DNA from 2 places in the Dendrosporobacter sp. 1207_IL3150 genome. Region 1 is predicted to be linked to the other one. Evidence: a T-box and tRNA genes for the amino acid it is inferred to sense, from the RefSeq annotation. Region 1 holds a T-box; the other holds one or more tRNA genes.
What was found. The T-box of region 1 lies ahead of ileS (isoleucine--tRNA ligase). A T-box ahead of a tRNA ligase gene usually reads a tRNA of that ligase, here a tRNA-Ile.

Region 1 (4,965 bases):
CCTACAGTATTGCTGTAAATCCAGCAGCGTTCACATTTTACACCAGTTGCAGGTGAAACCGCTACCATCAAATTAATTTCATCAGCTTTATAAGCCCCTTGAGGAGCTATACTCATTCCCTCATGTAAATTTACATTCGATACTATTAGAATTGTAGCTAAATCTTGTTTAATACTATTGAGGAGTGCATACTCAGTTGGGTCAGCATAAAGCTCAACAGCCGCATCTAATGAATGTCCAATTACTTTATCACGTCTTGCAGTTTCTAAAGCCTTTGTAATTTCACTTCGAACAGCTAGTATTTTATCCCATTTTGCTTCAAGATCAGCATCAAGATATTCTTTGTGAGCTGCAGGCCATTCCGTTAGTTGAACACTTTCCGGCATTCCTGCTCTCTTTGGCATATACTGCCAAACCTCTTCTGCAGAAAAAGTTAAAACAGGAGACACCATAGCAACTAAAGTCGTAAGTATTTCATACATAACAGTTTGAGCAGCACGACGTTCTACAGACTCTGGCAGAGACGTGTAAAGTCTGTCTTTTAATATATCAAGATAGATGGAGCTTAAATCAATTGCGCAGAAATTATGGATGGTATGATAAAGCAAATGAAATTCATAGTTTTCATAAGCTTTAGATACACGTTCTCTAACTTGTTCCAAGCGGAGCAACGCCCATCTGTCAATCTCTAGTAGCTTAGAATATTCAACCCTGTCAGTATCCGGGTTATAGTCGTGGATATTTCCTAAAATATAACGGAATGTATTCCGAATCTTTCTGTATACCTCTGATAGCTGCTTTAATATATCATTTGATATACGAATGTCTGCCTGATAGTCTGCTGACGCAACCCATAATCTTAGAATATCGGCACCGTATTTCTTAATAACATCTTGCGGATATATTACATTACCAATAGATTTGGACATTTTGCGTCCTTCTCCATCAACGACAAAACCATGAGTTAATACTGTTTTATAAGGGGCCCTGCCGCGAGTTGCAACCGATGTTAAAAGAGAAGATTGGAACCAGCCTCTATGCTGATCGCTTCCCTCTAAATATAAATCTGCAGGCCATTGCAGTTCTTTACGCTGCTCAAGAACTGAAGCATGGCTGGATCCGCTGTCAAACCATACATCCATAATATCAGTTTCTTTTCGAAACTCTTTATGTCCGCAATGAGGACAGTCAAAGCCTTCTGGAAGAATCTCATTCGCACTTTTAGCCCACCATGAATCTGACCCATACTCAGCAAATAGCTTCGTTACAGCTCCAATGGTAACATCGTCAATTATATGTTCATTGCAGCTATTACAATAAAAGATCGGGATTGGAACACCCCATACTCTTTGGCGAGAGATACACCAATCGTGACGATCTGCAACCATATTCCGTATGCGATCCTCACCCCACGTAGGAACCCAATTTGAATCTGCAATAGCTTTTAGAGCATCTTGTCTAAACCCATCTATTGATGCAAACCACTGTTCAGTGGCTCGATAAATAATCGGGCTCTTGCAACGCCAGCAATGTGCATATTGATGTTTTATTGAACTCTTTCCTAAAAGCATTGTACGTTCTGCTAATTCTTTAATGATTGGTACATTAGCATCCTGAACTGATAATCCATGAAATTTCCCGCCGTCTTTAGTAAACTTTCCTGCCCCATCAACTGGATTAATAATCGGCAATTGATATTTCATCCCTGTTTCAAAGTCTTCCTGTCCATGTCCAGGTGCAGTATGAACACACCCTGTACCTTGCTCTAGTGTAACATAGTCTGCTAATACAACAGTTGATTCCCTATCCATAAAAGGATGTGCAAATACCATTCCCGCTAAATCAAAACCTTTTACAGTAGATAGAATATTATATTCCTCTAATTTTGTTTCTTTAGCAACCGAAGCCACTAACCCTTCGGCAATTAGATACACTTCACCATTCGACTCTACCCATACATAATCCAAATCAGGATTTACGGCAATTGCTACGTTCGCTGGCAAAGTCCAAGGTGTAGTAGTCCAAATTACTGCGAAAACCCCTTCTTGGCTAACACCTACCGGGAGGTTTCCTTTATCATCAATTAAAGGAAACTTAACAAAGATAGCATGAGACTTTTTCTCCGCATACTCAATTTCCGCTTCGGCAAGAGCAGTCTCGCATGATGTACACCAATATACTGTTTTTAACCCTTTATAAATATGACCCTTTTTCGCCATTTCGCCGAAAACTTCAATTTGTTTTGCTTCATATTGGGGATTTAGGGTGATATACGGGTTATCCCAGTCTCCATTTACTCCTAATCGCTTGAAATCTTCACGTTGCATATCTAAACATTTTAGAGCATATTGCTTGCATTCTCGACGCAGTTCTAATGGATCGAGTTCGTGTCTATTAAGCCCTAAAATTTTAATAGCTGCATGTTCAATAGGTAAACCATGAGTATCCCAGCCGGGTACATAAGGTGCATCATACCCACAAAGAGATTTATATTTAACTACGATGTCTTTTAAAATTTTGTTTAGGGAGGTCCCTATATGTATATTACCATTTGCATAAGGAGGGCCATCATGTAAAATGAACTTCTCCTTACCTTTAGCCTGTTCAACTCGTTTTTGATAAATTTCGTTATTCTGCCAATATTCCAGTGTTTGCGGTTCGCGTTCTGGAAGATTGCCGCGCATTGGAAAATCGGTATTTGGTAAATTTAGCGTCTTACTATAATCCAAAATAAATACACCTCCAAAAAAATAAAAAACCTCCTATCCCAAAGGGACGAGAGGTTATTTCCCGTGGTACCACCCTAATGACTGTTAGCCACTCAACCAACGAATAACGCTCGTTGTACGGCGAAATCTACTTCATTTTCGACTCCGCAGTTCAGGAGTGATTTTCATCAGGATTACTTCGCTAGGCTCACACCACCCCCTAGCTCGCTGCCAAATACAACCTGACTACTGTCTCCATCATTACTTAAGATATTTTCAATTTACTAAAGAACATTATACAAAATTCACAAAACTAAGTCAAATTATAATCTATAAAGTTTCAAGTTTGTCTATTAATGACGCTTTATCAATTCCCATAATTTTTATATTCTTAATCCGATTTTTATGTCCAGAACTGATAGTAACCCGACTTCTCGGAACATCAAATACAGCAGCGATAAATTCAATACATGCTTGATTTGCCGCTCCATCGACAGGCGGAGTCGATAAGTGAATCTTAAGGCAGTCACCAAATAACCCGGCAATCATATTACGACTTGCCCTAGGCTGAACCCTCACTTTCAAAGATACTCCATCTGGCAGCGACTTAATATCTAACCCTGTTGTCTCCAATATTACTGCTCGTCCTCATCAGAGGATTTTAACATTTCCAACTGAGCTTGAACTAACGTTCTCATCCTTGTACGATAAATTTGAGCTTGCTTTTGAAGCTCTTCATATTCAGCCGTCATCTTGCGAACTTTAGACATAGCTTCGTCGACAATTCTCTGAGCCCTGACCTCAGCCTCTTTAACAATTAACTCAGTTTCTTTTTTAGCGTTAAGTTTAACCTCTTCTGCAGTTTCTTGTGCTATCACTAAAGTATTGTGAAGAGTATTTTCCATGTGCTGATAATGCTCTAACTTACTATTAATACGATCGATTGTTTCTTTTAAGTCCAGGTTTTCTCGATAAAGCTGCTCATAATCTTTCACGACTCTATCAAGAAATTCGTCTACTTCATCTTCATTATACCCACGGAAACCTCGCTTAAACTCTTTATTATGGATATCTAACGGTGTAAGCAATTACAGCACCCCCACATTTTAAATTATATAACACGTTTAAGTAAAATACTGATCCTACCCTTTTTGGTCTGTCCAAAAATTTCAGAAACTTCGATTCGACCGCGTCCACGCATCGAAATAACATCGCCTTCCTTAATAAGATGAGAACTACTCTTAGCTTGCTGCCAGTTAATCTTAACTTTGTCAGCTACAATTTCATCAGCCATTTTACTGCGTGAAACACCAAATCCAGCTGCAGCAATAACGTCAACTCTTAATGATGCAACAGTTGTTCTGATCTCTTTTATTTTTTCTTCTCGCGGTCTTATCTCGTCAAGTGAAATTTCTTTTATCGTTACAGTTGCGCTTCCTACACTCGTAAGGTTTTGCATTATATAGGAAGCCATAGAACTATCTACGACAATTTGACTACTATCACCTAGCATTATTATGTCTCCGATAGTTTCACGCTTAATACCAAGTCCCATAAAGGCGCCAAGAATATCGCGATGCGAGATATGGTAATAGCGCGAATCCCATGAAACAAGCAAAGCGCTGATCATAAATTCTTCTTTGCCTAAAAAATCTTTGTGTACAAAAGCTGCCTTTTGCCTTTCTGCTCCTAGGTATCCGCCATTAGTTATCAACTGCAGCCGGTCATAATGAGCAATAATAGTTTCGGCAATTGTGTAACCAAATGGATCTAAAAATTCAACCACCTTATACTTACGATTACGTAATACAGCGTCAGCTGCATCCAAAAGTTTGACTGCTAGCTGATCTTCACCACTTGTCCGATAATATCTCAGTATCTTTTCCCGATCACTCATTTTATTTCCCCATCTCTTGTGAGCGGTTTGTCGCTGCCACCACTGCATCGATCAAAGCATTTCGCAATCCTTTTTGTTCAAGCACGTGTATGCCTGTAATAGTCGTTCCGCCAGGAGATGTAACCATGTCCCTTAATTTTGCTGGATGCTCTCCTGTTTCAAGAACCATCTTAGCTGCACCTAATAGCGTCTGAGCTGCTAAAACCAAAGCTGTCTGACGAGGTAGTCCAACTCTAACCCCCGCATCAGCCAAAGCATCTATTATAACAAAGGCATATCCCGGTCCGCTACCCGACAAACCAGTAACGCCATCCATCATTTCCTCCGCAACAGTTACGACATTACCAACTGACGAGAAGA
Region 2 (4,965 bases), 110 kb from region 1:
TCAGCGAATAAAACATGAAATTAGCAAACTACACTATTCATAAAATAAAAGATAGTAGAAGATTTATTGCAATAGCTACGGGAGGAGGGGAATAATGACTGAGAAGAAAAGTATGCCAAACGATAATGTTGATAAATTGCTGAGTAAGGGTAAAAAACGCGGCGGCGTAATTACCTATGGTGAAATCATGGATACCCTCCAAAGCGAAGATTTATCTCCTGATGAAATTGATGATATGTATGAAGTATTCTCCAGTAAAGGCATTGAAATTGTTGATGAAATTCCAGAAGTTGAGAACATCGACGATCCGGATATTTCAGATATGGAAGAAGTAACACCTGAAGAGGTAGATATTGATTTATCTATTCCAGAAGGTATTAGTATTGATGACCCTGTACGGATGTATCTCAAGGAAATCGGACGTGTTCCGCTTCTTACTGCCGATGAAGAAATTAAGTTAGCCATTCGAATGCAAAACGGTGATGAGGAAGCTAAGCGTCGTTTGGCCGAAGCTAATTTACGTCTCGTCGTTAGTATAGCAAAAAGGTATGTTGGTCGTGGAATGCTATTTTTGGATTTAATCCAAGAAGGTAACCTGGGTCTGATTAAAGCTGTTGAAAAATTTGACTATAATAAGGGCTTTAAGTTTAGCACATACGCTACTTGGTGGATTCGTCAAGCGATAACAAGAGCTATTGCTGATCAAGCGCGGACTATACGCATACCTGTGCATATGGTTGAAACTATCAACAAACTAATTAGAGTATCACGCCAATTGCTTCAAGAACTTGGTAGAGAACCTGTGCCTGAGGAAATTGCCCGTGAAATGGATATAAGCGTGGACAGGGTCCGTGAAATCATGAAAATTGCTCAGGAACCAGTGTCTTTAGAGACTCCGATAGGAGAAGAAGAGGATTCTCATCTAGGTGATTTTATAGAAGATCAGGATGCGCCAGCACCAGCTGAGGCGGCTTCTTTTATGCTTTTGAAAGAGCAGCTTGAGGAAGTACTTGAAACACTTACGCCGAGGGAAGAGAAAGTCCTAAGATTGCGGTTTGGACTCGATGATGGCCGGGCTAGAACTCTTGAAGAGGTTGGTCAGCATTTTGGAGTTACAAGAGAGCGTATTCGTCAAATTGAAGCAAAGGCACTTAGGAAACTTCGCCATCCGAGCAGAAGTAAAAAGCTGAAAGATTTCTTAGAATAATTTCAGAAGGAAAATAATAATAAGGATCTAAAAAAGATCTTGACATAACTTTGTGATTATTTTATAATAATATCCGTTGATAATATTCCTCGATAGCTCAGCTGGTAGAGCAATCGGCTGTTAACCGATCGGTCGTAGGTTCGAGTCCTACTCGAGGAGCCATTAGCTTTTTAGCAGATTATCATAATTTGCTTTCAATATTTGGGCCTATAGCTCAGCGGTAGAGCAGCCGGCTCATAACCGGCTGGTCCCTGGTTCGAACCCAGGTGGGCCCACCAAACTTTATATGGCCCGTTGGTCAAGCGGTTAAGACACCGCCCTTTCACGGCGGTATCAAGGGTTCGATTCCCTTACGGGTCACCAACTATGGGTGATTAGCTCAGCTGGGAGAGCGCCTGCCTTACAAGCAGGATGTCGGCAGTTCGATCCTGTCATCGCCCACCATTGAAATTAAATGCAAAGCATATGCTTTGCATTTTTTTATATAATTTAGAAATTCTATTTTAAAGATACATAACTACTGGCTATAGAATCAAAACAATGGGGTGGAATTTTGAAACTAGGTGAAAGACTTACTGCAGTTGCATCACTAATACCAAAAAACACAGTAATGGCAGATATTGGTACAGACCATGCATATTTACCGATTTACTTATTAAAGAGCAATATTATTAGATCAGCAGTGGCAGGAGAGGTTAATAAAGGACCTTACCATGCAGCTAAGGAAACTATAGAGTATTATGGGGCTGTAAACGACGTTTCATTAAGGCTTGGGGATGGACTAGATGTAATTAGGCCCAACGAGGTTGATGTTGTTGTTATTGCAGGTATGGGTGGAGGTACTATTGTCGATATTCTCGAAAAATCTCCGGAAACAGCTAAGTCGCTGCAGCAAATTATTTTACAGCCAATGAACGCTTCGGCAACATTGCGTAAATGGTTAGTTGAAAATGGCTGGTTTATTGCTGATGAACTATTAGTTAAGGAAGATGAGAGGTTGTATGAAATTATTAGTGCAAAACAAGGGAAACAAATTGAGATAGAACCAATATTATTTGATATAGGCCCGGTGTTGTGGTCGAGCCGTTCGGTTTTACTAAAGGAACATATTGAAAATCTTATTTTGCAAGCTAAGAGAATATTAAAGGAAATGGATGCAAGTGAGCAGGCCAAGAAATCTGAAAAATATCAACAGTATGCGCAAAAAATAAGAGAGTTGGAGATGAAGTTAGAATGCCTGTAAAATGCCAAGTCATTATGGATGCTATTGACAAGTTAGCACCGCGTTATTTAGCAGAAGACTGGGATAACGTAGGTTTGCTGATAGGCAGTCCAGCTCAAGTTGTTGACAATATTTTAGTTAGTTTAGATATAACAGAAGATGTTATTGAAAAGGCTGTAGAAAAAGGCGTCAACTTGATTATCTCACATCATCCGTTAATTTTTAAACCGCTTGCACATCTGCGAACAGATAATCCACAAGGAAGGATTATTGCCAGATTATTAAAAAACGATATTGCTGTATTTGCAGCACATACTAACTTAGATACTGCAGCAGGAGGAGTAAATGATATACTGGCACAGAGGCTAAGTTTGCAGGGGATAGAAATGCTTACCTCGAGTTTCTCAGAGCGTTTAGTGAAACTAGCAGTATTCGTTCCTAAAGATTATATAGAAGAGGTACGTAACGCAATAACTGAGGCTGGTGCAGGTTATATCGGAAACTACAGTCATTGTACATTTTATACAGAAGGTATAGGGACTTTTCTGCCGTTAGAGGGAACCTCGCCGTTTATTGGTGAAAAAGGTAAGTTAGAATTTGTACAGGAGTTAAGGTTAGAAACTGTTTTTCCTGAGAGGATAAGCAAACGGATAATAAAAGCCATGTTAAGAAGTCATCCTTACGAAGAGGTTGCTTATGATGTCTATCCTTTGCATAATGCAGGCAAGGAACTGGGGTTGGGGAGAATTGGCAAGCTTGTTTCAACTAAAACATTAGAAGAACTTACGCTAGAAGTTAAAAAGATATTAAATATCGAATGGGTAAGGGTGGTTGGCGACCCAGGGAAAACTGTAAACAAAGTAGCTGTTTGTGGTGGTAGTGGAGCCGGGTTAATTAAAAGAGCAGCTTTTATGGGAGCAGATGTACTTATTACTGGTGATGTAAAATATCACGAAGCCCAAGAAGCGTTATCTTTAGGTGTGTCTCTGATTGATGCGGGCCATTTTGCAACTGAAATACCTGTTGTTGATAGTATAGTAGAACATCTAGAAAAAAGTGCATCAGCAGGTAAGTGGGATATTCGTATATTTGCCGATAGTTTTAGTAAGGATATTTTTACTTTCGTAAAATAGCCAAAATTTGTTGACGACTGAAATATTAAATTATACAATAATAGCAATATTAGCTTTAGATACTCATGAAATTAATATTGATACCGAGGGAGCTCATGTTATGGGCTGAGAGTGGACTATAAGCACCTGACCTCTAACCTGATCGGGATAATGCCCGCGTAGGAAGGTAATTAAGCAATGCGCGCCTGAACCTATTCGGGAGCGTATTTATTTTTTTTAAGGGGTTGAATGAGTTGGAAATTAGCATTAATGGAAAAAAGGTTTACCTAGAGAGTGGTCTTACCTTAGCAAAATACCTGTTGCAAGAGGGTTTTAATCCTGACCACATTATTGTTGAATATAACCACGAAATTATTAGAAAAGACTGCTGGGATGGAATCGTTCTTAATCAAGATGATAATCTGGAAATTTTAAGTTTTGTTGGAGGAGGTTGATGTTATGAATGATGTATTGAGAATTGGTGGACATGAATTATCTAGCAGGTTATTTTTAGGTACAGGTAAGTTTTCTTCAAATAAGATTATTCCTCAGGTGGTTGAAGCTTCAGGATCTGAGGTTGTTACCGTTGCTTTAAGAAGAGTTGATCCTGAGTATAAGGACGAAAATATTGCTTCATTTATACCAAAGAACTGTATATTAATGCCGAACACTTCCGGTGCCCGTAATGCTCAAGAGGCAATCAGAATAGCCAGGTTGGCAAAGGCAGCAGGTTGTGGTAACTGGATAAAGATTGAAGTTATTTCAGATAACAGATACTTACTTCCTGATAACTATGAGACTATAAAGGCTACTGAAGTTCTAGCGGCTGAAGGTTTTGTTGTCCTTCCGTATATGAGTCCAGACCTAATGGCAGCCAAGCATATGGTGGATGCTGGAGCGTCGGCAGTTATGCCATTAGGAGCACCAATAGGCACTAATAGAGGATTAAAAACAAAAGAATTAGTAAGAATTTTAATTGAGGAAATATCAGTCCCGATTATTGTAGATGCTGGTATTGGCCGGCCATCCGAAGCTGCAGAAGCTATGGAGATGGGGGCTGCAGCGGTCTTGGTTAATACAGCAGTCGCAACTGCTAATGATCCAATTGCCATGGCTCGTGCTTTTGGCATGGCCGTTCAAGCTGGCAGAACAGCTTATTTAGCTGGTCCTGGAGCAACAAAGGATTATGCGAGTGCATCGTCACCTTTGACTGGGTTTTTACATGAATAAAGAATTTGCAAGGGATGAGGTTATGTCGTTTATTAATGCATTGGAACAATATGAAAAGTTCAATTATGACGAGTTTTTTGCCAGGCTTACCGACAATGATATTCAAAGAATTATTGATAAAAACCGCCTAACTATATTGGATTACCTTGCTTTGTTATCACCTTGTGCAGAAAAGCATTTAGAGGCAATGGCGC

Region 2: it encodes a tRNA-Ile, which carries the amino acid that the T-box ahead of ileS (isoleucine--tRNA ligase) is inferred to sense. The anticodon was not compared.

Annotation. Positions count from the first base shown of each region.
Region 1 is NZ_JBAIYU010000017.1:228,747-233,711, reverse strand. Features, by position in the region: gene ileS (isoleucine--tRNA ligase) at 1-2,729, opposite strand, end outside; T-box leader at 2,769-2,979, opposite strand; gene V6C17_RS10245 (DUF167 domain-containing protein) at 3,039-3,341, opposite strand; gene V6C17_RS10240 (DivIVA domain-containing protein) at 3,344-3,796, opposite strand; gene V6C17_RS10235 (YlmH family RNA-binding protein) at 3,820-4,605, opposite strand; gene proC (pyrroline-5-carboxylate reductase) at 4,607-4,965, opposite strand, start outside.
Region 2 is NZ_JBAIYU010000017.1:113,879-118,843, forward strand. Features, by position in the region: gene dnaG (DNA primase) at 1-43, shown strand, start outside; gene rpoD (RNA polymerase sigma factor RpoD) at 95-1,207, shown strand; tRNA gene V6C17_RS09575 (tRNA-Asn) at 1,294-1,369, shown strand; tRNA gene V6C17_RS09580 (tRNA-Ile) at 1,411-1,485, shown strand; tRNA gene V6C17_RS09585 (tRNA-Glu) at 1,496-1,570, shown strand; tRNA gene V6C17_RS09590 (tRNA-Val) at 1,576-1,651, shown strand; gene V6C17_RS09595 (tRNA (adenine(22)-N(1))-methyltransferase) at 1,761-2,450, shown strand; gene V6C17_RS09600 (Nif3-like dinuclear metal center hexameric protein) at 2,441-3,562, shown strand; TPP riboswitch at 3,638-3,744, shown strand; gene thiS (sulfur carrier protein ThiS) at 3,796-3,996, shown strand; gene V6C17_RS09610 (thiazole synthase) at 4,001-4,771, shown strand; gene thiH (2-iminoacetate synthase ThiH) at 4,764-4,965, shown strand, end outside.